3 regions of the Streptomyces sp. NPDC002623 genome follow, and region 2 is predicted to be linked to each of the others. Evidence: riboswitches for the same ligand, from Rfam matches in the RefSeq annotation. Region 2 holds a riboswitch; each other region holds the start of a gene.
The links. A riboswitch is a leader RNA that binds a small molecule or an ion and turns the genes downstream of it on or off. The one in region 2 is predicted to bind cobalamin.

Region 1: it holds a riboswitch for cobalamin, as region 2 does, so the genes downstream of both, ACWD4O_RS03450 (ribonucleoside-diphosphate reductase subunit alpha) here and ACWD4O_RS29535 (cobalamin biosynthesis protein) in region 2, are expected to answer to the same signal.
Region 3: it holds a riboswitch for cobalamin, as region 2 does, so the genes downstream of both, metE (5-methyltetrahydropteroyltriglutamate--homocysteine S-methyltransferase) here and ACWD4O_RS29535 (cobalamin biosynthesis protein) in region 2, are expected to answer to the same signal.

What each region holds. Positions count from the first base shown of each region.
Region 1 covers NZ_JBSFWB010000002.1:164,096-174,258, forward strand. The annotation lists gene ACWD4O_RS03415 (carbohydrate ABC transporter permease) at 1-39, opposite strand, end outside; gene ACWD4O_RS03420 (carbohydrate ABC transporter permease) at 36-1,019, opposite strand; gene ACWD4O_RS03425 (extracellular solute-binding protein) at 1,170-2,450, opposite strand; gene ACWD4O_RS03430 (GntR family transcriptional regulator) at 2,793-3,557, shown strand; gene ACWD4O_RS03435 (DUF3311 domain-containing protein) at 3,669-3,935, shown strand; gene mctP (monocarboxylate uptake permease MctP) at 3,932-5,560, shown strand; gene ACWD4O_RS03445 (GNAT family N-acetyltransferase) at 5,645-6,151, shown strand; cobalamin riboswitch at 6,204-6,339, shown strand; gene ACWD4O_RS03450 (ribonucleoside-diphosphate reductase subunit alpha) at 6,462-8,831, shown strand; gene ACWD4O_RS03455 (ribonucleotide-diphosphate reductase subunit beta) at 8,831-9,865, shown strand; gene ACWD4O_RS03460 (helix-turn-helix domain-containing protein) at 10,123-10,163, shown strand, end outside.
Region 2 covers NZ_JBSFWB010000018.1:60,665-70,827, reverse strand. The annotation lists gene cobN (cobaltochelatase subunit CobN) at 1-1,375, opposite strand, end outside; gene ACWD4O_RS29540 (cobyric acid synthase) at 1,372-2,883, opposite strand; gene ACWD4O_RS29535 (cobalamin biosynthesis protein) at 2,880-3,845, opposite strand; cobalamin riboswitch at 3,947-4,087, opposite strand; gene ACWD4O_RS29530 (hypothetical protein) at 4,248-4,469, opposite strand; gene ACWD4O_RS29525 (anion permease) at 4,504-5,727, opposite strand; gene ACWD4O_RS29520 (lysozyme) at 5,881-6,645, opposite strand; gene ACWD4O_RS29515 (class II aldolase/adducin family protein) at 6,822-7,553, shown strand; gene ACWD4O_RS29510 (alpha/beta hydrolase family protein) at 7,677-8,840, shown strand; gene ACWD4O_RS29505 (hypothetical protein) at 9,033-10,163, shown strand, end outside.
Region 3 covers NZ_JBSFWB010000056.1:23,197-33,359, forward strand. The annotation lists gene ACWD4O_RS45370 (LacI family DNA-binding transcriptional regulator) at 1-670, opposite strand, end outside; gene ACWD4O_RS45375 (hypothetical protein) at 897-1,142, shown strand; gene metE (5-methyltetrahydropteroyltriglutamate--homocysteine S-methyltransferase) at 1,207-3,525, opposite strand; cobalamin riboswitch at 3,693-3,922, opposite strand; gene ACWD4O_RS45385 (hypothetical protein) at 4,145-4,741, opposite strand; gene ACWD4O_RS45390 (amidohydrolase family protein) at 4,989-6,038, opposite strand; partial or broken gene ACWD4O_RS45395 (bifunctional 3-(3-hydroxy-phenyl)propionate/3-hydroxycinnamic acid hydroxylase) at 6,371-7,926, shown strand; gene ACWD4O_RS45400 (alpha/beta fold hydrolase) at 7,935-8,828, shown strand; gene ACWD4O_RS45405 (VOC family protein) at 8,825-9,838, shown strand; gene ACWD4O_RS45410 (N(5)-(carboxyethyl)ornithine synthase) at 10,068-10,163, shown strand, end outside.

The DNA.
Region 1 (10,163 bases), on a different contig from region 2:
GAGTTTCGACCGCCGCGGAGCGGAAACCGTGCTGCTCATTCGACCTCTCCGATCTTCAGCATCTGACGCATGTAGACGGCGACCACCCCGAGCAGCAGCAGCACGGTGATCAGGGCGATCGCCGAGCCCTGTCCGTAGTCGTTGACCACGAACGCGCGGTCGTAGGAGTACGTCGTCAGGAGCTGGAACTCGGCCTCGGGATGCCCGTTGCGCATCACGAAGACCTGCGGGAACACACCCATGTCCCAGATGACCGACAGGGTCGTGAGCATCACGATGATCGGCTTGAGGATGGGCAGGGTGACGTACCGGAAGACGCCCCAGGAGCCCGCGCCGTCGAGGCGGGCGGCCTCCTCCAGTTCGGCCGGGACCTGGGTGAGGCCGGCGCTGAGGGTGATGACCACGAAGGGGACCGCGCCCCAGATCACCAGCAGCATGATGACGGCCAGGCCCTGCGGTCCGCTCGCGAACCAGTTGTGGCCGATCAGCTCGACGCCGGGCAGCTTGCTCAGGACCGCGTTGAGGATGCCGTAGTCGGAGTCGAACAGCCACTTGAAGACCGTGGTGGCGACGATGACGGGCATGCCCCAGCTGGCCACCAGCGCGATGTTGATCAGGGTCTTCACCCAGCCGGAGACCCGCTGGAGCAGCAGGGCGATCAGCATGCCGAGGACCATCGTGAGGATCACACAGCCGGCCGCGAAGACGATCGTGCGGACGACGACCTGCCAGAACTCGCCGTCGCCCAGCACCCCCGCGAAGTTGTCGAACCCGACCGACTCGGCCGGCTGGAAGCCCCAGAGCTGGGACTGCCCGAACTTCTGGAAGGAGAGGGTGACCAGCCGGATCAGCGGATAGCCCATGACCAGGGCGAGGATCAGCAGACAGGGGGCGAGGAGCAGCCAGGGAGTGCCGGCGGGTGAACGTCTCGCCCGTGGTCTTCTGGGTGGCGCGGGCGGTGGGGGCGACGGCCGCGTCGGCGGCGCCTTGGCAGGGGTGGTCGTGTCTGCGGCACTCATCCGCGCGCTCCTCAGCGGTCCCTCGGGTCGTACGAAGGCGAAGTCCCGTACGAGTCGTTCGGGTCGTTCGAGTCGTCGGGTCGTTCAGGTCGTTCAAGTCGTTCGGGGGGGGAGGCAGGGCCCGGCGCGTCGCGGGGCCCTGCCCTCAGGTCACTTGGTGTTGATGACCTTGTCGATGGCGGCGTCCGCTTCCTTCGCGGCGGCCTCGACCGTCTGCTTGCCGGTGCCGATGCTCTGCAGCATGGTCTGCAGGACCTGGGCCTTCTCGACCTGTCCCCAGCCGGGGGCCATGGGGACGAACCAGTTGGACTCGGCGGCGGTGGCCGGGACGGCGGTCGCCGGGTCGTTCTTGAGGGTGGCGAGGTCGGTCTTGTTGTTGGGCAGGTTGCCCTTGGCGATCAGGCCCTTCTGGCCGGAGGGGCCGGTGAAGGCGTTGATCCACTCGGCGGCGAGGTCCTGCGCCTTGGACTTCACCGGGACGGCGAGGTCGGAGCCGCCCAGGAAGACCGGGAGGTTCTTGCCGGACGGGCCGGGCATCACGAAGTTCTCGACGTTGCCGGCGAGCTTGCCGGTCTTGTCGTTCTCCTTGGCCGCCGCGGTCGCGCCCTCCCAGGCGGGGGCGAAGATCATGCCGGACTTGCCCTGGCCGTAGACGATGTAACGGTCGGACTCGTCCTTGGTCTTGTCGCCGTGCATGTACTTGTCGACGACGTTCTTGAAGTCGGTGAGGCCCTTGATGGACTCGGGCGAGGACAGGCTGGCCTTCCACTGGCCGCCGTCCTCCTTGGCGATGGAGCCGCCGGCGTCGTAGACGAAGGACATGGCCGCGTACCAGTCGCGGGTGGGCTGGTACCAGGCGGAGAACTTGTCGCCCTCCTTCTTCTGGACCTTGTCCAGGGCCGCGGTCAGCTCCGCGTAGGTCTTCGGCGTGGACTTGACGCCCGCCGCGGCGAAAACGTCCTTGCGCCAGTTGGCGACGCGGCCGCCGGCGTAGTACGGCACGCCGTAGGTCTTGCCGTCGTAGGTCACCGACTCCTTGAGGCCGTCCAGCCAGGCGGAGGAGTTGTCGAACTTCGAGGCGTCGAGGGGGGCGAACGCGCCCTTGACCATGTAGCCGAGCATCTCGGTGTTGCCCATCTCGACCACGTCGGGGGCCTTGTCGGTGGCGAGGACCGCGTCGAGCTTGGCGTTCTTGTCCGGCCAGCCGTAGTACTCGTGGGTGATCTTGACGCCGGGGTGCGCCTTCACGAGCGCCGCGTCGGCCGCCTTCACCAGCTCGGGCCAGTTGTTCTGCGCGTCGACGGTGAGCCAGACGGTGAGCTCCTTCGCGTCGGAGCCCTTCGAGTCCCCGCTGCCGCCGTCGTCCCCGCACGCCGCGATGGACACCATCATGCCCGCGATACCGATCGCGGCTATCAGCTTGCGCTTCACGCCATCCTCCTCAGGGATGCCCACACCCCCCCGCCCACCAGCCGGGACCTGGACCAATGGTGTAGACCAGTGCGCAGAGCTTGGCTGAGACCAATACGCCTGTCAAGGGTGGCCGAAACGCCTTTGACCAGCCGTTATGGGACCTACATATGCAGGAACCTTTAAGTAAGAAGCCGTCGAAAACATCACCCCCGGAAGACACGGCTCCGGTAGACCACTTGCCCTGGTGGACTAGACCAGAAGAGGCGGCGACGGTATACAGAAGGGATCACGGAGTGCGCGGGCCGCCCGATAGGCTGCCGTGCCACGATGTGACCGCATCCGCAGCCGGGAAGGCAGGCCATGAGCACCGACGTCAGCAGTGCGGAGAACGAGGGTGGGGCGACCGTCCGTACCGCGCGTGTGCCCAAGTACTACCGCCTCAAGAAGCACCTGCTGGACATCACGGAGACACAGTCCCCGGGCACCCCGGTGCCGCCCGAGCGCACGCTGGCGGCCGAGTTCGACACCTCGCGCACGACCGTCCGGCAGGCGCTGCAGGAACTGGTCGTCGAGGGCCGGCTGGAGCGCATCCAGGGCAAGGGCACGTTCGTCGCCAAGCCGAAGGTCTCCCAGGCGCTCCAGCTCACCTCGTACACCGAGGACATGCGCGCCCAGGGTCTGGAACCGACGTCTCAGCTGTTGGACATCGGCTACATCACCGCCGACGACCGGCTCGCCGAGCTGCTCGACATCACGGCAGGCGGGCGCGTGCTGCGCATCGAGCGGCTGCGCATGGCCAACGGCGAGCCGATGGCGATCGAGACGACCCATCTGTCGGCGAAGCGTTTCCCCGCCCTGCGCAGGTCGCTCGCCAGGTACACGTCGCTGTACACCGCGCTCGCCGAGGTCTACGACGTCCATCTCGCCGAGGCCGAGGAGACCATCGAGACCTCCCTGGCCACCCCGCGCGAGGCCGGCCTGCTCGGCACCGACGTGGGTCTGCCGATGCTGATGCTCTCCCGCCACTCGCTGGACAAGGAGGGCCGGCCGGTGGAGTGGGTCCGGTCGGTGTACCGGGGCGACCGGTACAAGTTCGTCGCACGCCTGAAGCGGCCCACCGAGTGAGGATCTTGTAGTCGTATACGGAGGCGGTCTTCCGCTGCGCTTATTCGTCCCTTACATTGCCTGCGCATTACAACGGTGATCAAGGCGATCAGCGAGGGGATGGAGCCGCCGATGTCAGATGCCCCGGAAGTGCCGAAGGAGCCGGTGGTGACGCCTGTGCGCGTCGTCATCGCCCTGTGTCTGTTCGCGCCGTTCGTGGCGATGCTGTGGGTGGGTTCGTACGCGAAGGTCGATCCGGCGTTCATCGGGATCCCCTTCTTCTACTGGTACCAGATGCTGTGGGTGCTGCTGTCCACCGCGCTCACGGTGACCGCGTACAAGCTGTGGCAGATCGACCAGCGCGGCCGTAGGACCCGGAGCGGGGGTGCGGCGGAATGAACGACGGCGTGAACGGCGTGGCACTCGCCGTCTTCATCTTCTTCTTCCTGGCCGTCACGGCCATGGGCTTCCTGGCCGCGCGCTGGCGCAAGGCCGAGAACGAGAACAGCCTCGACGAATGGGGCCTGGGCGGCCGGTCGTTCGGCACCTGGGTCACCTGGTTCCTGCTCGGCGGCGACCTCTACACCGCGTACACCTTCGTCGCCGTCCCGGCGGCGATCTACGCGGCGGGCGCGGCCGGCTTCTTCGCGGTGCCCTACACGATCCTCGTCTACCCGCTGATCTTCACGTTCCTGCCCCGCCTGTGGTCGGTCTCCCACAAGCACGGCTATGTGACGACCTCCGACTTCGTGCGCGGCCGCTGGGGCTCGAAGGGCCTGTCGCTGGCGGTCGCCGTCACCGGCATCCTGGCAACGATGCCATACATCGCGCTGCAGCTCGTGGGCATCCAGGCGGTGCTCGACGTGATGGGCGTCGGCGGCGGCGAGGACACCAACTGGTTCGTGAAGGACCTGCCGCTGCTGATCGCGTTCGGCGTGCTGGCCGCCTACACCTACTCCTCGGGCCTACGGGCCCCCGCGCTGATCGCGTTCGTGAAGGACACGCTGATCTACATCGTCATCGCGGTGGCGATCATCTACATCCCGATCAAGCTCGGCGGCTTCGACGACATCTTCGCCAAGGCGGGCGAGGCGTTCAGCCAGACCAACCCGGCGACGGGCAAGCCGCGCGGCGCGCTGGCGCCGGGCGAACCCGGTCAGTGGACCTACGCGACGCTGGCGTTGGGCTCGGCGCTCGCGCTGTTCATGTACCCCCACTCGATCACGGCGACGCTCTCCTCCCGCAGCCGTGAGGTGATCCGCCGCAACACCACGATCCTGCCGCTGTACTCCCTGATGCTGGGCCTGCTCGCGCTGCTCGGCTTCATGGCGATCGCCGCCGGGGTCAAGGTCACCAACGGGCAGCTGGCCATCCCGCAGCTGTTCGAGGACATGTTCCCGGCCTGGTTCGCGGGCGTGGCGTTCGCGGCGATCGGCATCGGCGCGCTCGTGCCGGCGGCCATCATGTCGATCGCGGCCGCGAATCTCTTCACGCGCAACATCTACAAGGACTTCATCAAGCCGGACGCGACGCCCGCGCAGGAGACCAGGGTCTCCAAGCTGGTCTCGCTCCTGGTGAAGGTGGGGGCCCTGGTCTTCGTCCTCACCATGGACAAGACCGTCGCCATCAACTTCCAGCTGCTGGGCGGCATCTGGATCCTGCAGACCTTCCCGGCCCTGGTCGGCGGCCTCTTCACCCGCTGGTTCCACCGCTGGGCCCTGCTCGCCGGCTGGGCGGTCGGCATGCTCTACGGCACGGTCGCCGCGTACGGCGTCGCCTCCCCGACCCAGAAGCACTTCGGCGGCTCGTCGAAGGAGATCCCGGGCCTCGGCGAGATCGGCTACATCGGCCTGACGGCGTTCGTCCTGAACGTCGCCGTCACGGTGGTCCTGACCTTCGCCCTGAAGGCGCTCAAGGCTCCGGAAGGCATCGACGAGACCAAGCCGGAGGACTACACGGCGGACGCCGGCGACCCGGGCGTCCAGAAGGAACTGCCCCCGGCGACGGCGAACGCCGGTCACTGACCCGAGGAACCGGGCGAAGCACGCGGAGGGCCGTCGGAGACATCCGGCGGCCCTCCGCCCTGTGCGTGTCGCACACTGCCTGGCATGGACATCCACATCCGGGCAGTACGACCCACCGAGCACGACGCCCTCGGCGAACTCACGGCCCGCGCCTACCTGGACGACGGGCTGCTCGACTTCGGCGAGAGCGACGAGTACCTCCACGAGCTGAGGGACGTCGCGAAACGTACGGCCGCCGCCGAGGTGCTGGTCGCCGTGGAGGGCGACGCGGTCCTCGGCGGAGTGACCTTCGTCCCCTCGGGGGGTGCGATGGCCGACATCGCGCGCCCCGGCGAGGCCGAGATACGGATGCTGGCGGTCGCGCGCGAGGCGCGCGGCCGCGGCGCGGGCGAGGCCCTCGTGCGGGCCTGCCTCAACCGGGCGCGGGCCGCGGAGGGCTGCACGGCCGTCGTCCTGTCGACCCAGCGCACCATGGCGGCCGCCCACCGCATCTACGAACGTCTCGGTTTCGTCCGCACACCAGAGCGGGACTGGAATCCCCTGCCGCACCTGGACGACATCACTCTCCTCGCCTACAAGTTGACGCTCTGAAACCAGCGCGACACAACATCTGGGGGTGACACGACAGCCGGGCACAAGATGTATGCTCATGCTCGCTGTCGCCGCAGGGGAATCCGGTGCGAATCCGGAACTGTCCCGCAACGGTGTACACGCGTGCATGTCCACCCATATGTGCACGCCTGTTCAGTCCGAGGTCCTGCCGACAGCGCGCCCGGCCGTCCCGGTCCGGGTGCCCTGACGTCCGGGCCTCGCGGAGTGGGCCGGTGGACGCGACGCCCCGTGCGCTCGTGTGCTGCCCTGCCCTCCGCCAGGCCCCCTGCCGAGCGAGGGAGAGCCTCACGTGACCATCGCGCCAGCCGACCCGGTTTCAGTCTTCGAGCTGGAGACCGACGGTCCCGGGAACGCGTTGCTGCGGACCCTGACCGAGCTGACCGCCGACCTTCCCGACGCCGCCCCCGGCCGGGTCGCCGCCGCCGCCCTGCGCGGCCGGTCCTCGCGGGCCGACGAGGCGGAGCTGCGCGAGCTGGCGACGGAGGCGGCCGCCGGTCTGATCTCCGAGGACCCCGCCTACTCGAAGCTGGCCGCCCGGCTGCTGACCATCAGCATCGCCGCGGAGGCCGCCTCCCAGGGGGTCACGTCGTTCACCGCCTCGGTCGCCGTCGGCCACCGCGAGGGTCTGATCGCGGACCGCACCGCCGAGTTCGTGCGCGTCCACGCGGCCCGTCTCGACGCGCTGATCGACACGACCGCCGACGACCGCTTCGGCTACTTCGGGCTGCGCACTCTGCACAGCCGCTATCTGCTGCGGCACCCGATCACCCGCAAGGTCGTCGAGACGCCCCAGCACTTCCTGCTGCGCGTCGCCGCCGGCCTGGCCGAGGACGACAGCACGCGTGCGCTGGACGAGGTCGCCGCGCTGTACGGGCTGATGAGCCGCCTGGACTACCTGCCGTCCTCCCCCACGCTCTTCAACTCCGGCACCCGGCACCCCCAGATGTCGTCCTGCTACCTCCTCGACTCCCCGCTGGACGAGCTGGACTCCATCTACGACCGCTACCACCAGGTCGCCCGTCTCTCGAAGCACGCCGGCGGCATCGGGCTGTCGTACTCCCGGATCCGCAGCCGCGGTTCGCTGATCCGCGGCACCAACGGGCACTCCAACGGCATCGTGCCGTTCCTGAAGACCCTGGACGCCTCGGTCGCCGCCGTGAACCAGGGCGGCCGGCGCAAGGGCGCGGCCGCGGTCTACCTGGAGACCTGGCACTCCGACATCGAGGAGTTCCTGGAGCTGCGGGACAACACCGGCGAGGACGCCCGCCGTACGCACAACCTGAACCTCGCGCACTGGATCCCGGACGAGTTCATGCGGCGCGTGAACGCGGACGAGCAGTGGTCGCTGTTCTCGCCCTCGGACGTGCCCGAGCTGGTCGACCTGTGGGGCGCGGAGTTCGAGGCCGCGTACCGCAAGGCCGAGCGGGACGGGCTCGCGAAGAAGACCATCCCGGCCCGTGACCTGTACGGCCGCATGATGCGCACCCTCGCGCAGACCGGCAACGGCTGGATGACCTTCAAGGACGCCGCCAACCGCACCGCCAACCAGACGGCCGAGCCGGGTCACGTCGTGCACTCCTCCAACCTCTGCACGGAGATCCTGGAGGTCACGGACGACGGCGAGACGGCCGTGTGCAACCTGGGTTCGGTGAACCTCGGCGCGTTCGTCGACCCGGCGGCCGAGGACGGCGACGGCATCGACTGGGAGCGGCTGGACGCGGCCGTCCGCACCGCCGTCACCTTCCTCGACCGGGTCGTCGACATCAACTTCTACCCGACCGAGCAGGCGGGCCGCTCCAACGCCCGCTGGCGGCCGGTCGGTCTCGGCGCGATGGGCCTGCAGGACGTCTTCTTCAAGCTGCGGCTGCCGTTCGACTCCGCCGAGGCCAAGGCCCTGTCCACCCGGATCGCCGAGCGCATCATGCTGGCCGCGTACGAGGCCTCCGCCGACCTGGCCGAGCGCAGCGGCCCGCTGCCCGCCTGGGACAAGACCCGTACCGCTCGCGGTGTGCTGCACCCCGACCACTACGGCGTCGAGTTCACCTGGCCGGAGCGCTGGGCGGCGCTGCGGACGCGGATCGCGGCGACGGGCCTGCGCAACTCGCTGCTGCTCGCCATCGCGCCGACCGCCACCATCGCGTCCATCGCGGGCGTGTACGAGTGCATCGAGCCGCAGGTGTCCAACCTGTTCAAGCGCGAGACGCTGTCCGGTGAGTTCCTCCAGGTCAACTCCTACCTGGTGAACGAGCTGAAGGAGCTCGGCGTCTGGGACGCCCGCACCCGTGAGGCGCTGCGCGAGTCCAACGGCTCGGTGCAGGAGTTCGCGTGGATCCCGGCCGAGGTCCGCGCCCTGTACCGGACGGCGTGGGAGATCCCGCAGCGCGGCCTGATCGACATGGCGGCCGCCCGTACCCCGTACCTGGACCAGGCGCAGTCGCTGAACCTGTTCCTGGAGACGCCGACCATCGGCAAGCTCTCCTCGATGTACGCGTACGCCTGGAAGTCGGGCCTGAAGACGACGTACTACCTGCGCTCGCGTCCGGCGACCCGGATCGCCCGCGCCGCCCAGGCGCAAGCCCCGATTCCCGTACAGGCGACCCCTGAAGACGCGGTCGCCTGCTCTCTTGAGAACCCCGAGTCCTGCGAGGCCTGCCAGTAATGTCCACCGCCCCCGAAAAGACCGAAAAGGCCGAGAAGAACCTGCTCGACCCGGGCTTCGAGCTGACGCTGCGTCCGATGCGCTACCCGGACTTCTACGAGCGCTACCGGGACGCCATCAAGAACACCTGGACCGTGGAGGAGGTGGACCTCCACTCGGACGTGACGGATCTCGCGAAGCTGTCACAGGGCGAGCAGCACATGATCGGCCGGCTGGTCGCGTTCTTCGCGACGGGCGACTCGATCGTGGCGAACAACCTCGTGCTGACGCTGTACAAGCACATCAACTCCCCCGAGGCGCGGCTCTACCTGAGCCGTCAGCTGTTCGAGGAGGCCGTCCACGTCCAGTTCTATCTGACGCTGCTGGACACCTATCTCCCCGACCCCGAGGACCGGGCGGCCGCCTTCGACGCGGTGGAGAACATCCCCTCCATCCGCGAGAAGGCCGAGTTCTGCTTCAAGTGGATCAACGAGGTCGAGAAGCTGGACAGCCTGCAGACCCAGGCCGACCGCCGCCGCTTCCTGCTCAACCTGATCTGCTTCGCCGCGTGCATCGAGGGCCTGTTCTTCTACGGGGCCTTCGCGTACGTCTACTGGTTCCGCAGCCGGGGCCTGCTGCACGGCCTGGCGACCGGCACCAACTGGGTGTTCCGCGACGAGACGATGCACATGAGCTTCGCCTTCGAGGTGGTCGACACGGTCCGCAAGGAGGAGCCGGAGCTCTTCGACGACCAGCTCCGGCAGGAGGTCACCGACATGCTGCGGGAGGCCGTCGAGGCCGAGCTGCAGTTCGCCCGTGACCTGTGCGGCGACGGCCTCCCGGGGATGAACACCGACTCCATGCGGCAGTACCTGGAGTGCGTCGCCGACCAGCGTCTGGCACGGCTCGGCTTCGCCCCGGTGTACGGCTCGGAGAACCCGTTCTCCTTCATGGAGCTGCAGGGCGTTCAGGAGCTGACCAACTTCTTCGAGCGCCGTCCGTCGGCGTACCAGGTAGCGGTGGAGGGCACCGTCGACCTGGACGAGGACTTCTGATTCTTCCGGGTCTCCCGGCTCTCGCGGTTCTCCTGAGCCTCCCGGATCTGCCGGTCGGCGCGCCTGTCGCGCACGATGCCGACCACGGACGGGAGGATCAGGAGAACCATGATCCCGAGGACCATGAGCATTCCGATCAGGCTTTCCAGCTGGTTTGTGTTCATGGACACCACTGTCCTGCCTGAGACTCCTGACCGGGAGTGGCAGGACTGCCGTACACCTTCAAATTCCTGCCACTCCAGTGGCACACTGGCAAGATGCTGAAGAACGTGGTCGCCGTCCTCCTAGACGGTGTGCA
Region 2 (10,163 bases):
CGACGTTCCCGAACTGGAGGGAGGCCAGCACGATGTCGTCCCCGTCGACGTACAGGTTGCCCGGCGGCTCGCCCCACGCCTCCAGCATCCCGCCGCGCAGCTCCGGGTCCAGCTGGTCGAACCAGGCCCGGTAGTCGGCGAGCGGCACCCGCGCGGGCGCGGCGGCCAGCTGCTCCTCGGTGAGCCATTCGACGTCGTGGCCACCGGCGTTGATGAGCCGGTGGATCAACTCGTCCCCGTTGTCGGGGTACTCGGTGAGCGAGTAACCGGCGTCCTTGAGCGCGTCCAGCACCCGGACCGCCGAAGCGGGCGTGTCGAGTCCGACCGCGTTGCCGACCCGCGAGTGCTTGGTCGGATAGGCGGTGAAGACGAGCGCCAGCTTCTTCTCGGCGTTCGGCGTGTGCTTCAACTGCGCGTGCCGTACGGCGATCCCGGCGACGCGTGCGGCCCGCTCGGGGTCGGCGACGTACACCGGAACGTCGTCCGGGCCCTGCTCCTTGAAGGAGAAGGGGACCGTGATCAGCCGGCCGTCGAACTCGGGGATGGCGACCTGCATGGCCGCGTCCATGGGGGACACGGCCGCGTCGGAGGCCATCCACGCGGCGTGCGACGACGTCAGGCACAGCCCTTGCAGTACCGGCACGTCGAGGTCGGCGAGCGCCCCGATGTCCCAGGCCTCCTCGTCGCCGCCGGCCGAGGCCTGCGAGGCGTGCGTACCGCCGGCGGCGAGGACGGTGGCGACCAGGGCGTCGGCCCGGCCGAGGATCTCGTACAGCGCGGGGTCCGCACCGCGCAGCGAACCGCAGTACACGGGAAGGGCGTTGGCGCCCTTCGACTCGATCGCGTCGCACAGGGTGTCCACGAAGCCGGTGTTGCCGCTGAGTTCGTGGGCCCGGTAGAAGAGCACGCCCACGGTCGGCCGCCCATCGACGAACGGCCGTTCCCCGTGCACGCCGTACTCCGGCATCTTCTGCGGCTCGACGAACCCCTCGCCGGTCAGCAGCACGGTGTCGGACAGGAACCGGGCCAGCTCGGTCAGGTTGGCGGGACCGCCCTCGACGAGATAGCGCAGCGCCTCCGCCACCACGCCGGCCGGTACGGACGACTCGGCCATCAACTCCGCGTCCGGCACGGTCTCGCCGCCCAGCAGCACGGTCGGGATGCCGGACGCCTTCAGCGCGGCGAGCCCGTCCTCCCAGGCCCGCTTCCCGCCGAGCAGCCGGACGACGGCGAGGTCGGCGCCGTCGAGCAGCGCGGGCAGCTCGGCGGCGACGTCGACGCGGGTCGGGTTGCCGATGCGGTACGCGGCGCTCGTGGCGGCCCGGGCCGCCAGCAGATCCGTGTCGGCGGTCGACAACAACAACACTGTGCTCATGCGGGCGCTCCCGGTGGAATGAAAGGCAGTCCTTGCGGCGCGCCCGACTCGATGAGCCGCCAGAGCGCGTCGGTGTCCGCGTGCTGTTCGATCAGGTCGCCGAGCCGGTCGAGCTGCTCCTCGCGCAGCCCGGCGAAAGAGGTGTCGGGGGCGGGCACGAACCGGCGGCCCGCGGCGGCCGCCACCTCGCGCAGAAACGCCCGCCGGAACCCGTCCGACTCCAGCGAGCCGTGCCAGTGCGTGCCCCAGGTCTGTCCGACCCGGCAGCCGTCCAGGAAGGGGGTTCCGCCCAGGATCTCGGCGACCCCGTGGTGGATCTCGTAGCCGTCGACCGTCTCGCCGAGGGCTTCGCCCACCGGCCTGGTGAGGGTCTTCTCCCGGGCGAACCGCACCCGGACGGGCAGCAGTCCGAGTCCGTCGACCCGGCCCCGGCGGCTCTCGACGTCGTCCTCGATGCGCTCGCCGAGGATCTGGAAGCCGCCGCAGATCCCGAGGATCGGCCGGCCCTCCGCCGCCCGGCGCAGCAGGGCCGCGGCCAGCCCGCGCTCGTGCAGCCACTCCAGGGCCCGGACCGTGCCCCGGGTGCCGGGCACGACGACGAGATCGGCGTCGGCGAGCTCCTCCGGCCGGTCCACGAACCGCACGACGACACCGGGTTCGGCGGCGAGCGCGTCCACGTCGGTGAAGTTGGACATGAGCGGTATCGCGCAGACGGCGACCCGCAGCACGTCCTCGCCGACGGGCGGGGCGGTGTTCGACTCACGCACGGTGCCGCGCAGCGAAACGCGCAGTCCGTCCTCCTCGTCGATCCCGAGCCCGTGCCGGAACGGCAGCACCCCGTAGGTCCGCCGCCCGGTGAGCCCGAGCAGCATGTCGAGCCCCGGCTCCAACAGGGAGACGTCGCCGCGGAACTTGTTGACGAGGAATCCGGCGACGAGCGCCTGATCCTCGGGGGACAGAAGCGCGACGGTCCCGAAGAAGGACGCGAAGACCCCGCCACGATCGATGTCACCGACGACGAGGACGGGAAGCCCGGCATTCCGGGCGATCCCCATGTTGACGATGTCGGTCCGCCGAAGATTGATCTCGGCGGGAGAGCCGGCCCCCTCACAGATCACCGCGTCATACGTGCCCCGCAACTCGGCGAGACAGTCGAGAACGGTTCCCAGGAGTTTCTGCTGCCGCCCCCCGTGATACCCACGGGCACTGAGCTCCCCGACGGGCTTCCCGAGCAGCACGACCTGACTGCTCTGCTCGCCGCCCGGCTTCAGCAGCACGGGATTCATGAGCGCGGTCGGCTCGACCCGGCAGGCCTGGGCCTGCATGGCCTGCGCCCGCCCGATCTCGGCGCCTTCCTTGGTCACGAACGAGTTCAGGGACATGTTCTGGGCCTTGAAGGGCGCGACCTTCACCCCCTGCCGCACCAGCCACCGGCAGATCCCGGCCGTGACGACACTCTTGCCGGCATCGGAGGTCGTGCCGGCCACCAGAAGACCGCCGCCCGTCATGAAGTACGCCCCTTCGCTTTCGCGTTCACCGTCGTGGCGAGGGTGCGCGCGGCGACGGTCACGCCGAGCGCGAGCAGACCGACCCGGCGGGAGAGCCGCGCGGCCCGTTCGATGTCCCGGGCGACGACGGGCCGCCCGGCCGCCCCGTTGAGCACGGGCCGGTGCTCGACCCGGCCGCCGTACGACAGGGTCCCGCCCAGCCGCACGCCGAGCGCCCCGGCGAACGACGCCTCGACGGGTCCGGCATTGGGACTGGGATGCCTGCCCGCGTCCGCCCGCCAGGCCCGAACGGCCCCGCGCGGATCGCCCCCGGCCACGGCGGCGAGCACAGCGGTCAGCCGAGCCCCCGGCCACCCGGCCAGGTCGTCGAGCCGAGCGGAGGCCCACCCGAAGCGCAGATATCTCGGCGACCGGTGCCCGACCATGGCGTCCAGGGTGTTGACGGCCCGGAACCCGACCAGCCCCGGCACCCCGCCGACGGCCCCCCACACCAGCGCCCCCACGACGGCGTCGGAGGTGTTCTCGGCGACGGACTCCACCACGGCCCGGGCGATCCCGTCCGCGTCCAGCGACTGCGGATCCCGCCCGCACAGATGCGGCAGCCGCTCCCGCGCGGCGTCGACGTCACCCGCTTCGAGGGCCCGCCCGATGCCCCGCGCCTCGCGGACGAGGGAGGAGCCCCCGACGACGGCCCAGGTGGCGGCGGAGGTGAGGACGACGGAGACGGCGGTGGAGGACCGTCCGCCGCGCGAGACGGCAGCCCCCAACGCGACGGCGCTCCCGGCGCACACGAGGGTGTGCAGAGCGCCCCACCCCCGATGGTCCCGCCACAACACCCGCTCCACGCCACCCGCGGCCCGCCCGAACGCGGCGACCGGATGCCCCCGGCGGGGATCGCCGAGGATCAGATCGCCGAGGAGGCCGGCGGCGGCGCCGTACGCGAAGACGCGATCGGCACGCACGGGCTCAGCCGGCCGTGGGGTCGGGCAGCGAACCGGTGCGGTACCTCAACGGCCCAGCGAGCATGGCGATATGTCCTCACTCAGGGTGTCCGCGCCCTGGTTCGACTAGACCGGCGGGGAGAGTTCCTGGCTCCCGGGGGCTTACTACCCCGGTGACAGTGGCGGGACCGCGCCGGATTCGCACCGGCTTCCTCTCCTACCGCCGTTGATGGCTCCGGCAGTCCACCACGGGCCCGGAACGGCCGTCAACTTGCCGTTGACCTGCACAGGGAGAGTGTGCAGAACCCCACACCGCTGCCACGACGGCCGTCACTCGCGCACGGCTCCCGGAGGAAAAAACGGACCGCCCCGTGCGGCTCCTCGCGAGAGCCGCACAGGGCGGTGAGTGCCGTCGGCCGGGCGTCAGACCACGATCAGCGAGATCCCGTAGGCCACCGCGGCCGCGCAGGCGACGAAGCACGCGTACGCGCCCGTCACCGCGAGGGTGGCCGAGCCGCCCTCCGCCGTTGCGCGTTCCTGCCGCGACAGACCCATGACGCCCAGGGTGAACAGAGCCACCAGGCCCACGGTGACCACGAGGCTGACGCCGAAGACGGAGCCCAGGGCCGCCCAGTCGATCTTCATGCTGTTTCTCTTCCTTCGTACCGGGTGCGCGGGCTCAGACGGCCGGGGCCGTGGGCTCGGTGGCCGTGGCGGTGGCGGAGGCGGTGGCGGCGGGGGACGGGATGGTGGCCGTCAGGCTGTCGGCGACCGGGGCCGCCGTCGGGATCGCCGCCGGCTCCTCCGTCCCGTTGACGTTCGAGGCGTCGATGACCTCGCGCCGCGAGATCTTCCAGATCGCCGCGCTGGAGGCCACCAGGAAGATCGCGACCACCGCGGTGCCCCAGTCGCCCAGGTCGGTCACGGACTCGGCCAGCGCACCCACCAGGGCCGCCGCCGGCAGCGTCAGGCCCCACGCGACGAACATCCGCGTCGCCGTCGACCAGCGGACCACTCCGCCCTTGCGGCCGAGCCCCGCGCCCATCACCGCACCGGAGACCGAGTGGGTGGTGGAGAGGGAGAAGCCGAGGTGGGAGGAGGCCAGGATGACCGTGGCCGCGCTGGTCTGGGCGGCGAAGCCCTGCTGTGGCTGGAGGTCGGTCAGGCCCTTGCCCATGGTGCGGATGATGCGCCAGCCGCCGAGGTAGGTGCCGAGCGCGATGGCGAGGCCCGCGGAGAGGATGACCCAGGTGGGCGGGTCCGAGTCGGGGGCCACGGCGCCGCCGGCCACGAGGGCGAGGGTGATGATGCCCATCGTCTTCTGCGCGTCGTTCGTGCCGTGGGCGAGCGAGACCAGGCCGGCCGAGGCGATCTGGCCGGCGCGGTAGCCCTTCGCCGCGGCCTTGCCGTCGGCCTTCTTGCCGAGGGTGTAGGAGAGGCGGGTCGCCAGAAACGCCGCGATGCCCGCGACGATCGGGGCCGCGATCGCCGGGATCAGGACCTTGGTGACCAGGGCGTCGCCGTGCACCGCGCCCATGCCGGCCGAGGCGATGGTGGCGCCGATCAGGCCGCCCATGAGGGCGTGCGAGGAGCTGGAGGGCAGGCCCACCAGCCAGGTCAGCAGGTTCCAGAGGATGGCGCCGACCAGGGCGGCGAAGATGACCTCGGGCCGGATGCCGGTCTCGTCGACGAGCCCCTTGGAGATCGTGTTGGCGACCTCCACGGAGAGGAACGCGCCGACGAGGTTGAGCACGGCGGACATGGCCACCGCGACCTTGGGTCTGAGTGCACCGGTCGAGATGGTCGTGGCCATCGCGTTGGCGGTGTCGTGGAAACCGTTCGTGAAATCGAACGCAAGTGCGGTTACGACCACAATCGCGAGGATCAGCGAGAAGCTTTCCATTTACCCAGGCATTCGTTCGAAGTAATCGGCCGGTTGAACGTAAGTAACCTGAATGAACGGAAGGTGAACTGGAGGGGGCTTGGTGGTGTCCAGTAGGGCAGGGGCGGGGCTCCGTTTCTTCCCTGTGCCGCCGGCGGCACAGACGCCGCACGGCTAGTCCCCTTGCGCGAAGCTCTGCAGCCGGTCGGCGGAGCCGTTGAAGAGATTCTGGTCACCCGGCAGGCTGCCGCTGTCGGCGTACTGCCAAAAGGTCCACGCCGACCATCCGGCCGGCAGGGCGCCCGCGTCGGCGGACCGGTAACGGGCGATCCACAGGGCGTGATCCGCGGCGAAGGCGCTGCTGCCGCCCGTGCAGAGGTTCCACCAGTGGGTCGTCGTGTAGATCACCGGGCGACGGCCGGTGAGCCGGTGCACCTCGTCGCTGAAGGCCCGGATCCAGGCCACCGTCTGCGCCTCGGTCAGGCCGTAGCACCTGTTCGAGCCGCCGTAGGGGTTGTACTCGATGTCGAGGGCGGGCGGCAGGGTCCGGCCGTCCGCGCTCCAGCCGCCGCCGTTGCCGACGAAGTGCGCGGCCTGCGCCTTGCCCGAGCCCTTGTCCGGCAGCGCGAAGTGGTACGCGCCGCGCAGCAGCCCGACCGCGCCGGCGCCCTCGTACTGCGCTTCGAAGTACGGGTTGCGGTAGGAGGTGGACTCGGTCGCCTTGACGTAGACGAACCCCGCCCCCGCGGCCTTCGCCCGCGGCCAGTCGACGGTCTTCTGGTGGGACGAGACGTCATGCCCCCTCGGCTGCTCCGCCGCACGGGCGGGCGCCTGGGCGAGCGCGGTCCCCGCGGCGGCGAGCGCCACGGCACAGGCCGCCCATGCGAGGCCGCGGCGACGCGAGGACGGCGTGGACAGCGAGGACGGCAAGGACGGCAAGGACGGCAAGGAGGGCGTGGACGGCGTGGGCGATGGAGCGTGGGCGCGAGCCATGATTCCCCCGGAACGGCGGCGTGCACGAAACGAAAACGAACCAGAGGCTAGAGGAAGATCCACGAATATCGGTGGGTGTTCGTCGATCTCCGGCCAAATCACCTCAAGAGGGGGAGTGCGGCATGGCTGAGCAGCGGCGCGAGCAGGAGGACGCCCGGGACTCCGGAGACGGCGCACGGGGTGCGGCGGAGCGGCCGCGGAGGCGTGCGGTCCCCGAGGAGGCCCGCGCCTGGGAGGCGCTCGTGACGACGGCCCGCCGCACCGTGACCGACGGACTGGTCGTCGGCACCTCCGGCAACGTCTCGGTGCGGGTCGGCGACACCGTGCTGGTCACACCGTCGGGCGTGCCCTACGACCGGCTCGCCCCGGACGACCTCACCGGCGTCGACCTCACCGGCCGTCAGGTGCTCGGCGGCCTGGTCCCGACCAGCGAACTGCCCATGCACCTCGCCGTCTACCGCGCCACCGACGCCGGCGCGGTCGTCCACACCCACGCGGTGCACGCCACGGCCGTCTCCACCCTCGTCACGGAGCTCCCCCGCGTCCACTACATGGCGGCCGCGCTCGGCGGACCCGTCCGGGTCGCCCCCTACGCCACGTACGGCACCGCGGAGTTGGCCGAGAACATGCTCCAGGCCCTTGCGGACCGCACCGGCTGCCTGCTGCAGAACCACGGCACGCTCACCTACGGCACCACCCTCGACCAGGCCTATGACCGCACGGCCCAACTGGAGTGGATGTGCCGCCTGTGGCTGACGGCCTCGTCGCTGCCCGGCCGGAACCCCACCCTCCTGACGGAGGAACAGGTGGCGCAGGCGGGGGAGCGGCTCCGGGGATACGGGCAGCGGCCCTGACCCTGCTCCCCACCGGCCCCGACCCTGCTGCCCACCGGCCCCGACCCTGCTGCCCACCGGCCCCCGTCACTCTCGCCGACCGCACCACTGGCCGCTCGCAGGGATGGCCAGGACACTGGACGCGTGCGCACTGTCAGAGCGACGGCCGCCGCCGTCACCGCAGCCCTGGCCGCCGGCGCGGCCGGCGTCGCCGTCGGCCGGTTCGCCAGCGACGCCGCCCTGAAGGCGCCGCCCGGCCGGCCGCTGCCCACCGAACCCCGGCTCACCGTGCACGGCACGGCCGCCGGACAGATCACCCTCACCCGCGACCTGGCCGCCCTGCGTCCCGGCACCTACGGGCTCTCCGGGAACGGCTCCCACGCGGTCGTCGGCGCCGTCCTGCCCACCGCCCCGCACTCCGCGGACACCGTCGTACGCCGCCTGGAACGCGTCACGCACGGCACCCTGAACCCCCGGGACGCGGTCTGGCTCACCCCGAACCTGCACATCGGCAACCCCGGCAGCGCCCTCGGCCTCGACCACGCCGACATCGACATCCCGGGCGAGCTGGGCAACCTGCCCGCCTGGTTCGTCCCCGGCGCCCGGCGCACCTGGGTGATCGCCGTGCACGGCCTGGGCACCACCCGGGAACACGCGCTGAACGTCATGGCCTTTCTGCACCGCCGCCGCTTCCCCGTGCTCGCCCTCGCCTACCGCGGCGACCTCGGGGCGCCCCGGTCCCCGGACGGTCTGAACCACCTCGGCGAGACCGAGTGGCGCGACCTGGACGCGGCGATGCGGTACGCCGTGCGCTACGGCGCCGAACGCATCGTCCTGCTCGGCTGGTCCACCGGCGCGACCATGGCACTGCGCGCCGCCGCCGACTCGGGGCTGCGCGACCTCGTCTCGGGGCTCGTGCTCGACTCCCCGGTCCTCGACTGGCGGGCGACGCTGCGGGCCCTCGCCGCCGCCCGGCACACTCCCGGCGCCCTGCTGCCGCTCGCCGTCCGGGCCGCCGAGGGGCGCACCAGCCTGCGCGGCAGCTACAGCGGCTCCCGCACCTCCGGCGGCTCCGGAGACCTCGGCGACGCGGCCGCCGATCCGGCCCGGCTGACGGTCCCGACCCTGATCCTGCACGGCCCCGACGACACCGTCGCCCCCTGGCGCGTCTCCCGTCGCCTCGCCGACCGCCGGCCCGACCTGGTCGCCCTGCACACCGTCCCGCACGCCCCGCACGGCGCCATGTGGAACGCCGACCCCGAGGCCTACGAGGAGGCCCTCCGCCGCTTCCTGACCCCCCTGATGTGACCCCCGCGGCGACCGCTCATGTGAGCCCGCGGCCGACGCGCCCGGAGCGGTCCCGACGGTTCCGTTTAACGCCGTACCACTGGCCGGAAGACGCCTCTTCGGCCCTCGCCGAACCCTGTGCGTTGGCCAGTCCCGTAGCCCGCCGTGACATTCCGTTTGGGTTTTCGGACCGTCAACCGGAAGACTGCACCCGTGACGTCCCGTATCCCGCGCGACTCCAGGCTTCGACTCGTCCGCCCGCGACCCCTGGCCGCCGCCCCCTCAGCTGTGAACGAGCGGCGCCCGCGCCGCCCCGCACCCCGCCCGCCGGAGGGCACCCCGGCCCCCGCTGAGCTGGCCAGAATGGCGCGCTCCGGACTGGCGGCCGCGGCGCGTGTCGCCCGCTGGGCCGACAACGCCCTCGGCCCCGGCCGAGACGCCGCGACCACCGACGGCAAGGCCACGCTCTCCGACACGACCGCCGAACGTGCGGCCAGTGATCTGGGCCTGACCACGGATCGGATCCGCGCCGACTGGGACACCGCCCGTCTCGCCGGTCTCGTCGAGGTGCACGGCGACAGCGCCCGCCCCGGCTGGCGGCTGCGCGCCTGGGACCGGGACGACAGCGCCGTCCTGCGCGGCTGGGTCGCCCTCTTCGACGCCTGGTCGCTCGCCTCCCCGGAACCCGGGGACCAGGAGCCCGCCGCGGTCGCCGAGGTCGTCTCGGCCATGCCTCAGGTGCTCTCCTTCCTCCAGCTGTCCGCCGGGCCCGTCCCCGTGGAACAGCTCCTGGACCTGCTGCGCCAGCGCGTCACCGAACTGCGCACCGAGCGCTGCGAGGTCCCCTACGGCGCCGGGTCCGAAGCCGCGACCCCGCTCGCCGCGGTCCCCGTCGCCGAGGCCGACCCCGCGGAGCCCGCGCAGGACGCCGAACTCGCCCCCCTCCTCGACTGGGCACTGCACGCCCTCGCCTCCGTCGGCGCCCTCACCTACGGCGCCGGACAGGCCACGCTGACCGCGCTGGGCAGCTGGGCGGTCTGGGTCAAGCTGGAGCAGATCTGCGTCGCCGCGCAGAGCCCCGCCGGCAACATCGAGCAGTCGGCCGAGGGCATGCTCCGCGGCTGCGCCCAGCTCCGCCCGAACGCGGCCCGCGCCGAGTACCGCGCCTGGCTCGCGGCCCGGACCGTCGGCAGCGCCGTCGGCGAGCTGCTGCTCGCGGCCCGCGGGGACGACGCCCTGCTGCGCGGCCTCGCCTTCGAGGCGCTGCGCGTCGTCGGCGCCCCCGCCGAGCCCGACGTCCGCGCGGTCGTCGACGAGCCCGCCCTGCGGCCGTACGCGCTGCTG
Region 3 (10,163 bases), on a different contig from region 2:
AGCGGACGAGCGCGGGGTCGTAGCCGATCCCCGCTTCCTCCAGCGCGGCCCGGTAACCGTGCACGCGCGCCGCCCCGGCCAGGGAGTGCGACCGGCCCGCGACCATGCCGATCCGGGTGTGCCCCAGTTCCAGCAGATGCTGGACGGCGTCCCGGGCCCCGCTCCAGTTCGTCACGCCGATGCTCGGGATGTCCTCGGACGGAGCGCTGAGCGGGTCGATCAGCACCACGGGCAGCCGCTGCTCGACGATCCGCCGCTGGTCGTCCTCGGCCAGCATCGAGATCACGATCACGATCCCCGCCGCGCCGAGCGCCACGCACTCCTCCAGCCACCCGGAGATCGACCGCCGGCTCGTCGTCCCGGTGACCACGTCGATGCCGAGCTCGCCGGCCGCGTCCACGATGCCCCGGGCGACCTCCAGCGTGTACGGACCGGACAGATCGCGGAAGACGACGATGATCTGCCGGGGCGTCGCGGGATCCCGTTCCCACGGGCGGACGTACCTGTACCGCGCCAGCAGTTCCTCGACCCGGTCCCGGGTCGCCGCGCCCACGTCCCGGCGCCGGTGCACCACCTTGGACACGGTGCTGAGCGAGACCCCCGCCTCGGCGGCGATGTTCGTCAGCAGACCGTGCTGCGCCTCCTGCCGTCCCTTGCCTCGACCTGTCACCCGATGCCCGTTCCGCTCGCCGGGCACCGATGCGCCGGACCGCACCGCGTACCTGGTCAGAGACTCGCCGCAAGGTAACGGGACCCGACACGGGGAGGCAAGACCGGAGCGCTCTGTTCAGTTGCCGCACAGGGCCTTGGCACCGGTGGGCCGTGCTGTCCTCCGCCCGGTCGGAGTCGAGGGCGACCGCCCGCGAGAGGGCATTGCGGCAGGCCAGGACGGCGGGATGTCCGCTGCGGCCGCGGCGTACGACGGTGAAGACGCGGCGTGCGCGCTGCCCGCGGGGAAGCTGCCGCAGCGGGACGGTCGGGTGCTTGCCGCTCCAGACGAGGTCGGGCAGGAAGGCGGCGGGCTCCATCACCCAGGGGCGGTCCGCGAGCGCGCCCACGCGGCGACCGAGTACGTCGGCCTCGCCTCGCTGGACCGCCTGACCGACATCCTCACCCGCACGATCGCCGACTTCTGCTCCTGAGCCCTCGGCCGGACCCGAGTGGGGGCCGGGGCGCTCGTGGCGCCCCGGCTCTCGGGACGGTCGGTCAGGACGCGGTCAGCTCGCCGCGGACCGTGCGGGCGGCGGCGACGAGGTTCTCCAGCGAGGTGCGGGTCTCGGGCCAGGCGCGGGTCTTCAGGCCGCAGTCGGGGTTGACCCACAGCCGTTCGGCGGGGATGGCCTCGAGGCCGGTGCGCAGCAGTTCGGCCGCCTCCTGCACGCTCGGGACGCGCGGGGAGTGGATGTCGTAGACGCCGGGGCCGGCCTCGCGGGGGTAGCCGTGGGCGGCGAGTTCGCGGGCGACCTGCATGTGGGAACGGGCGGCCTCCAGGCTGATGACGTCGGCGTCGAGGTCGTCGATGGCCTGGACGACGTCGCCGAACTCGGCGTAGCACATATGGGTGTGGATCTGGGTGTCCGGACGGACGCCGCTCGTCGTCAGCCGGAACGCCTCCGTCGCCCACGCGAGGTAGGCGGGGTGGTCGGAGGCGCGCAGCGGCAGCGTCTCGCGCAGGGCGGGCTCGTCGACCTGGATGACCGAAGTGCCCGCCGTCTCAAGGTCGTTCACCTCGTCGCGCAGGGCGAGGGCGACCTGGCGGGCGGTGTCGCCGAGGGGCTGGTCGTCGCGGACGAAGGACCAGGCGAGCATGGTGACCGGGCCGGTGAGCATGCCCTTGACCGGGCGTGGGGTGAGGGACTGGGCGTAGGTCGTCCAGCGCACGGTCATCGGCTCGGGGCGGGAGACGTCGCCCGCCAGGATCGGCGGGCGGACGTAGCGGGTGCCGTAGGACTGCACCCAGCCGTGCTGGGTGGCGAGGTAGCCGGTGAGCTGCTCGGCGAAGTACTGGACCATGTCGTTGCGTTCGGCCTCGCCGTGCACCAGGACGTCCAGGCCGGTCTTCTCCTGGAAGGCGATCACCTCCTGGATCTCGGCCCTGATCCGCTCCTCGTAGCCGGCCGTGTCGATCCGGCCGGCCCGCAGGTCCGCGCGGGCGGTGCGCAGTTCGCCGGTCTGCGGGAAGGAGCCGATGGTGGTGGTCGGCAGGAGCGGCAGGCCGAGGTGGGTGCGCTGGGCCGCGGCCCGTTCGGCGTAGGGCTGGGAGCGGCGGGCGTCAGCATCGGTGACGGCCTCGGCGCGGGCCCGGACGGCAGGGTCGTGGGTGACGGGGGAGTTCACGCGGGAGGCCAGATCGGACCGGTTCGCGGTCAGTTCCGCCGAGATGGAACCGGTGCCGTGGGTCAGCCCCTTGGCGAGGGTGACGATCTCGGCGGTCTTCTGCTTCGCGAAGGCGAGCCAGCGCAGGATCTGCGGGTCGACGTCCCGTTCGGCGGCCGTGTCGAGGGGGACGTGCAGCAGGGAGCAGGAGGCGGCCACGTCGACCCGGTCGGCCAGGCCGAGCAGGGTGCCGAGCAGGGCGAGGGATTTCGACAGGTCGTTGATCCAGATGTTGCGGCCGTTGACGACACCGGCGATCAGACGCTTGCCGGGCAGCCCGCCCACGGCTGCCAGCGCGTCGAGGTTGGCTGCGGCGGTGTCGGTGAAGTCCAGGGCGAGCCCTTCGACGGGAGCCTTGGCCAGGACGGGCAGGGCCTCGCCCAGCCGGTCGAAGTAGGAGGCGATCAGCAGCTTGGGCCGGTCGGTGAGGGCCCCGAGGTCGCGGCAGGCGCGGGCGGCGGCGTTGAGCTCGGCCGGGGTGCGGTCCTGGACGAGGGCGGGCTCGTCGAGTTGCACCCATTCCGCGCCCGCCGCCCGCAGGTCGGCGAGGACCTCGGCGTACACCGGGAGCAGACGGTCCAGCAGGGTCAGCGGGTCGAAGTCCGCCGCCACGCCGGGGGCAGGCTTGGCCAGCAGCAGATAGGTGACCGGGCCGACCAGGACGGGACGGGCGGTGAGCCCGAGGGCAAGGGCTTCGCCCAGCTCGGCGACCTGCTTGGTGGAGTCGGTCGTGAAGACCGTGTCCGGGCCCAACTCGGGGACGAGGTAGTGGTAGTTGGTGTCGAACCACTTGGTCATCTCCAGCGGCGCGACGTCCTGGGTACCGCGCGCCATGGCGAAGTAGCCGTCCAGGGCGTCCGCATCGACGGCCGCCCGGTGGCGGTCGGGGATCGCGCCGACCATGACGGTGGTGTCCAGGACGTGGTCGTAGTACGAGAAGTCGCCGGTGGGCGCCTCGTGGATGCCGGCCTCGGCGATCTGCCGCCAGTTGTCGGCACGCAGTTCGGCGGCGGCGGTCCGGAGGGCGTCGGCGGTGACGCGGCCCTTCCAGTAGCCCTCGATGGCTTTCTTCAGTTCCCGGTTCGGGCCCTGGCGGGGGTAGCCGTACACGGTGGCCCGTGCTGCCGCGGCTGCGGGCTTGGTGGTCACGGAGATCTCCTTCGCGAGATGAATCCCTGAGATCCCGGGGACGGGACGCGAGCGCGAAGGGGTGACGAACCGGACGGAGACCGACTGCGCAAGGTACGGCGCGGTCGTCCGCCTGGTAGGTACGCCGACCCGCCCACGAGGTCACCGGGATGTCCGCACACGAGTGGTTCGGGTGCGGGCAGTTGGCAGGTCTTCGGACTCGCGGGCACGTCTGTGTCGTACGAAGTCGTACGAGACACCTACTGGCCGTCGCTTCCCAGGCCCTGCGTGGACCCAGTGCGTATGACGGCGGTCGTTCCCGCTCACCGCTGCGGGGCAGTCCCGGATTCCCACCGGGTTCCCTCTTGCGACGCATCCCGCCTGGCGGACGGGGCGAACCAGCTGCACCAGCCACCGTACGGCGACCGTCAGGGATGCGGCCCGTGGTGTCCGGCATTCGGATGGTGGCGTGGGCCACATGGCGGACGCGTGTGGAACGGATCGGGGGAGGGAAACGCGCCCCCGCGTCTCCCTCCGCCCGGGTTGCCCGGCCCTGGTCGTACGGCCGACAGCAGTGAAGAACCGGGGCGACTCGCGGGCCGGAGCGGGGGCCGGGGCCGGGGGCGCGGACGCGTCGGCGTCACGCCTCCTGCGGGCTCGCCGCCAGGCGGACGGCGGCGTCGACCCGCGTGTCCAGCACCGGCGACGCGTCGGGCCAGCCTACGTACCGCACGCACAGCTCCTGGCGACCCGTCTCCACCGACACCACGCCCGGCGGCAGATCCAGTCGGCGTATCTCCCGGCGGTGCAGTCGGGTCGGCGGCCGCTCCTCGGTGAGGCGGACCAGGATCGCCGTGTACCAGCTGTTTCCGCCCTCGAGGCCGTCGTCGACGATGGAGCAGGCGATGCCCACCTCGACGCCGTCCCGGTGCACCACGGCCAGCACTTCGCCGCGGAAGAGCGGGCTCGCGGGGAGCTTCCACTGCTCCCCGTCGGTGGTGAGCGCGGCCAAGTCTGTTTCGCAACGCCCTCCGTTGCGGCCCGCCCAGGCGGTCAGCATCGCGCGGCTGCGCGCCTGCCGCTCCGCGTCACGCCGTACCTCGGCCAATGTCATGGCGGAGATCGCGACCCCGAGCACGACCGTGAAAGCCACCACGAGCAGGATCACCTGCCACGGGAATCCCCAGATGAGCCCGCCGACGAGGAGGAGCGCCGACCCGCCTCCTGCGATGGCCACACCCATGATGAGAGCTTCCCGCTCATCGTCCAAAAGGGGCATGTACCTCAGTAGACCACCGCTTGCCGCCAATTGCCCCACCCGGTCAGTAAAGTGGCCGTGACTCAGAGGTAGTTGACGAGTCGTCAGCTCGCGGAATCCGGAGAGACCGGCGGATCCTCGGCAACTCCGCCCGCCGCCGGTGGCGACGGCCGTCTGGGCATCGGCTGTCTCCGGGGGCATCGGGTGCGCGGCGGCGGTCGGGCTCTCAGTGGGTTCCGGGCTGGATGAGCTTGTAGAAGAGGCGGGCGCCGGCCCGTCGGGCGGACTGGCGCAGCCGCACGGGGAGCGGCCGGGCCGGCGCCGGCCCGGCCGGCTTCGTGGCCAGGCGGGGGAAGAGAGCTTCGGCGTTGGTGCGGTTGACGGCTGTCAGCGTGTGGGGGTCCACGCCGCTGTCCAGTCCGTTGGCGAAGTACTGGGAGGCAGGGGTGGGGGCGAAGGGCCAGTCGCTGCCGAACAGGACGTGTCCGGGGCGGGTGAAGGCGAGCAGGGTGGGCAGGGCGGCGGGGCTGGCGGAGAGAGCGGTGTCGTAGTAGAAGTCGCGCAGGTCGTCCAGGGTGTCGAGGGGGCTGCGTCCGGTGTCGGCGGCGATGGCGACGGCCATGCGGTGCGAGGCGTAAGGGACGAAGCCGCCGGCGTGGCTGAGGACGAAGCGGATGTTCGGGTGGCGGCGCGGGATGCCGTTGCGGACCAGGAGGTAGGCGGCGCGGGTGGTGTCGAGGAGGAAGTCGGCGGCGAACGGGGGGATTCCGTCGACGGCGGGTGCGGGGAGTTCGGCGGGGTGGACGAAGACGACGGCGCCGTGCTCGTCGAGCACGCGCCACAGTGAGTCCTGGCCCTCGGCGCCCAGGTAGGCGCCCTGGTTGTTGGCGAGCAGGGTGACCCCGTCCGCCCCGAGCCGGGCGAGGGCCCGCTCCGCCTCCTGCGCCGACGCGTCGATGTCGGGCATGGGCAGTGTGGCGAACCACCCGAAGCGGTCGGGGTGTTCGGCGGCGACGGACGCCGAGTGGTCGTTGAGTCGTTGGGCCAGGTCGGCGGCCTCGCCGGGGTGGGTGAGGAAGCCGGTGCCCGGGGTGGAGACGGAGAGGATCGCCGTCTCGGCCCGCAGCAGGTCCATCAGCTCCAGGGCGGCCTCGGGGCTCCAGTCGGGCAGGGCGCGGCCGCCCGCCTCGGCGATGCCTGCTTTGGCGAGGGCGTCGCGGTAGAAGGACGGGATGACGTGCTGATGGACGTCGATCCGGCGGGGTGCGGTGGTCATGAGGAGGTCTCTCGGCTTTCTGGGGTGAGCAGGTCGAGGCGACGTCGATCCAGTCTTTCCGGCCGCAGGCCACGCCGCGTGCCGACGGGCTCGACGAGTGGCCTCGGATGCGGGTGTGGATGCGGCGCACCCGCGCCGACTCTTGACCGTCTCCGCCGGCCGGATTAGCGTAGCGAACATTCCAATTGTAGTAAACGCTACAACAATGAGCCGATGGAAGACAGCGAGGTGGCCTGGTGAGCCATGTCAGCGCCAAGGAAAGAGCCAAGGAAAGAGCCGAGGTCGGAGCTGAGGTCGGAGCCGCGGACTGCGGCGGGGGCACTGCGTACGACGTGGCGGTGATCGGGTACGGGCCCACCGGCGTGACCGCGGCGAACCTGCTGGGAGCGCTGGGACTGAGGGTGCTCGTGCTGGAGCGCGACGCGGAGATCTACTCCCGGGCGCGGGCCATCTCCACCGACGAGGAGGTCATCCGGATCTGGCAGCGGATCGGGCTGGCGGACCGGCTTAAGGAGGACATGCTGGCCGAGCGGCCGCTGGACTTCGTCGACGCGCGCGGCCGCACCTTCCTCAGCGCCTGCCCCTCGCCGCGCGGACACGGCCACCCGCCGCAGATGTTCCTCTACCAGCCCGCGCTGGAGCAGGTCCTGCGCGACGGCGTCGACCGCTATCCCGGCGTCGAGATCCTGCTGCGGCACGAGTGCCTGCGGCTGCGCCAGGACGCCGACGGGGTGGAGCTGACGGTGGTCGGGACCGCCGACGACTCCGTACGGCGGGTGCGCGCGAAGTACGTGATCGCGGCCGACGGCGGCTCGAGTCTCACCCGCGCCCAGCTGAACGTGGGCTACGAGGGACGGACGTACGAGGACCGCTGGGTGGTCGTCGACACCGAGATGCTCAAGCCCTGGCCGGACCACGACCGGCTGCGCTTCCGCTGCGACCCCGCCCGCCCCGCGGTCGACTGCCCGACCCCCCTCGGCCACCACCGCTGGGAGTTCCCGATCCTGCCCGGCGACGACGAGGAGCACCTGACCACCGACGACGCGATCCATGCCATGGTGGCCAGGTACGGGATCGGCCGGGACCAGATCAAGATCCTGCGGGCCACCGTCTACAGCCACCACGTCCGCTTCGCCGCCCGCTTCCGCGTCGGCAGGGTCTTCCTCGCGGGCGACGCGGCCCACGCCATGCCGCCGTGGATCGGTCAGGGCATGGCCGCCGGGGTGCGGGACACGGCCAACCTCTGCTGGAAGCTCGCCGCCGTGCTGCGCGGCGAACTGCCCGAGACCGCGTCCTCGACTCCTACGAGGCCGAACGCAAGCCGCACGTCAAGGAGATCACCCGGCGGGCCGTGTTCACGGGGAAGATCATCACCGAACGGCGGCTGCCCCTCGCCCGTGCCCGGGACACCGTGCTGCACGCCGTCCGCCGCATGTCCGCCGTCAGCGGCCGGCTGGTGGACGCGCACTGGATACCGGTCGCCCGCTACGCCGAGGGATTTCTGGCCCGCCCGCGCACGAAGGCCTCCGGACGCCAGATCCCCCAGCCCTGGGTCACCGGCCCCGACGGCGGGCGGGTACGGCTGGACGATGTGCTCGGCGGTCGCTGGCTGCTCCTGCACGGAGGCCTGCCCGCCGCGCAGTCCCCGTGGGACCGCTGCGGCACCCCCTCGCTGACCGTCCTGCCCGCAGGCTCCCGCCCGGCCGAGGGCGCGATCGTCGACAGCGACGGCGTGCTGCTCGCCTGGATGACACAGCACCGCGTGGCCACGCTCGCCCTGCGCCCGGACGCCTATGTCTACGCCGCCGCTCCCCAGGGCGCCCCACTCCCGCCGCCCCCGGCCGGTTTCGCACCGGCATCGCAAGCCATCGCCTCGACCGTGAGCTGAGGAACGCCATGACCACGCACACCGCACCGCCGCCCATGCAGGAGTCCCTGCTCGACGTCGCGGGCAAGAAGATCTTCGTCGCGGAGACCGGTGGGACCGGTGACCCGACCGGTGACGGCCTGCCCGTCCTGCTGCTGCACGGCGGCGGCCCCGGCGCCTCCGGCGTCTCCAACTACTTCCGCAACATCGCCGAGCTGGCCAAGGCCCATCGGGTCATCGTCCCCGACCTGCCCGGCTACGGTCGCAGCACCAAGGGCATGGACGGCGCCGACCCCTTCGGGTACCTCGCCGACCTCATCCGCGGCCTGCTCGACGAACTCGGCCTGGAGAAGGCCCACTTGGTCGGCAACTCCTACGGCGGCGCCTGCGCCCTGCGCCTCGCCCTGGACACCCCCGACCGGGTCGGGCGGATGGTTCTCATGGGCCCCGGCGGCATCGGCACCACCCGCGCACTGCCCACCCCCGGCCTCAACAGCCTGCTCAACTACTACTCCGGGGACGGGCCTTCGCGCCTCAAACTGGAGAAGTTCATCCGCAACCACCTCGTCTTCAACGCCGCCGACGTGCCCGACGCCGTCATCGACGCGCGCTATGCGGCCAGCATCGATCCCGAGGTGATCGCGGCTCCGCCGCTGCGCCGCCCCTCCGGCCCGAACGCGCTGCGCACGCTGTGGAAGATGGACTTCACCCGCGACGACCGGCTGTCCCGGCTGCCCGTGCCGACGCTGGTGCTGTGGGGCGCGGCGGACAAGGTCAACCGTCCGTCCGGCGGCCGCATGCTGGCCGACCGTATGCCCGACTGCGATCTCTACGAGGTCGCCAACACCGGGCACTGGGTGCAGTTCGAGCGCGCCGAGCTGTTCAACCGGCTGTGCGCCGCCTTCCTGGCAGGCCGCCGATGAACGCTGCCCCGGGAGCATCCGTCTTCGGCGCAGTCCACCTGGGTTACACGGTCATCGAGAGCAACCGTTTCGCCGACTGGCGTCGCTTCGGCACCGACGCCATCGGCATGCATCGCGACGACCTCGACACGGACGTCATGCGGTTCCGCCTCGACGATCAGGAATGCCGCTTCCTGCTGCGGCGCGGACCGGCCGAGGACGTCGTCGCCCTCGGCTGGCACATCGACGACCACACCACCTTCGAACGCATAGAGCACCGCATACGCGCCCACGGCGTGCCGCTCGTCGAAGGCACCGAGGAGGAGGCGGAGCTGCGCGGCGTCGAACGCCTGCTGCGCTTTCCCGGCCCCAAGGGCATCACCCAGGAGATCTACACCACGCCCGTCACCTCGTCCGAACCGCTGCGCATGCTCGCGTCCGGCTGGGTCACCGGCGACGCGGGCATGGGCCATGTCGCCATCACCTCCGCCAAGCCCGCCTTGATGCGCGGTTACTTCAACACGGTCTTCGACGCCCGTCTGACGGACTACATCGACGAGACCATCAACGGAGTCAAGCTCAAGATCCGCTTCCTGCGGGTCAACGAACGCCACCACTCCATCGCGATCGCCGCCGTCCGAGGCCTGCCGATCGACCCGGTCCGCACGCGAGTCCAGCACCTCAACATCCAGGCCGCCTCGCTCGACGACCTGGCCCGCAGCTACGAGCGGGTGCACGAACTCGGCTTCGACATGGCCCTCTCCATCGGCCGGCACACCAACGACAAGGAACTCTCCTACTACGCCCGCACCCCCTCGGGCTTCGAGTGGGAGGTCGGCTGGAACCCGATCGTCATCGACGAGACCACCTGGCAGCCCTCCACCCACCAGGGCATCAGCACATGGGGCCACCTGCCCGTCGGCCAGAGCATCGTCGACAGACTCGACCAGTTCCGCCTCGGCGCCCGCTCCCTCGCCCGCCCGGAGAAGACGGTGCCCGCCCTCAGCGGCGCCGGCATCGCCGACGGCTGACGACCCCGGCCGGAACCGGATTGCCGAAGGGCGTACGCCGGAGCGATGTGCCGTGTGCGGGCTGCTTCCGAAGTCGGTGGATCATGGTCCGCCTCGCCGCCCTTGAACTGGACGGGAGTAGGGTGGCGGTACCGAGCGCACTTCGCACGCCGTCATCCGTTTCGGCGTCGCCCTCGGGGAACGGCAATGCCGGAGCGCATCGCGTCCGGTCGGAAATGAGCCGCCCCACATGAGTCTGATGAGTCTCGGAGTACTCGCCTCCTCCCGCAAGGAGAACGAGTTCCGCCTGCCGCTGCACCCGCGCCACCTCGACCGGATCGCCCCG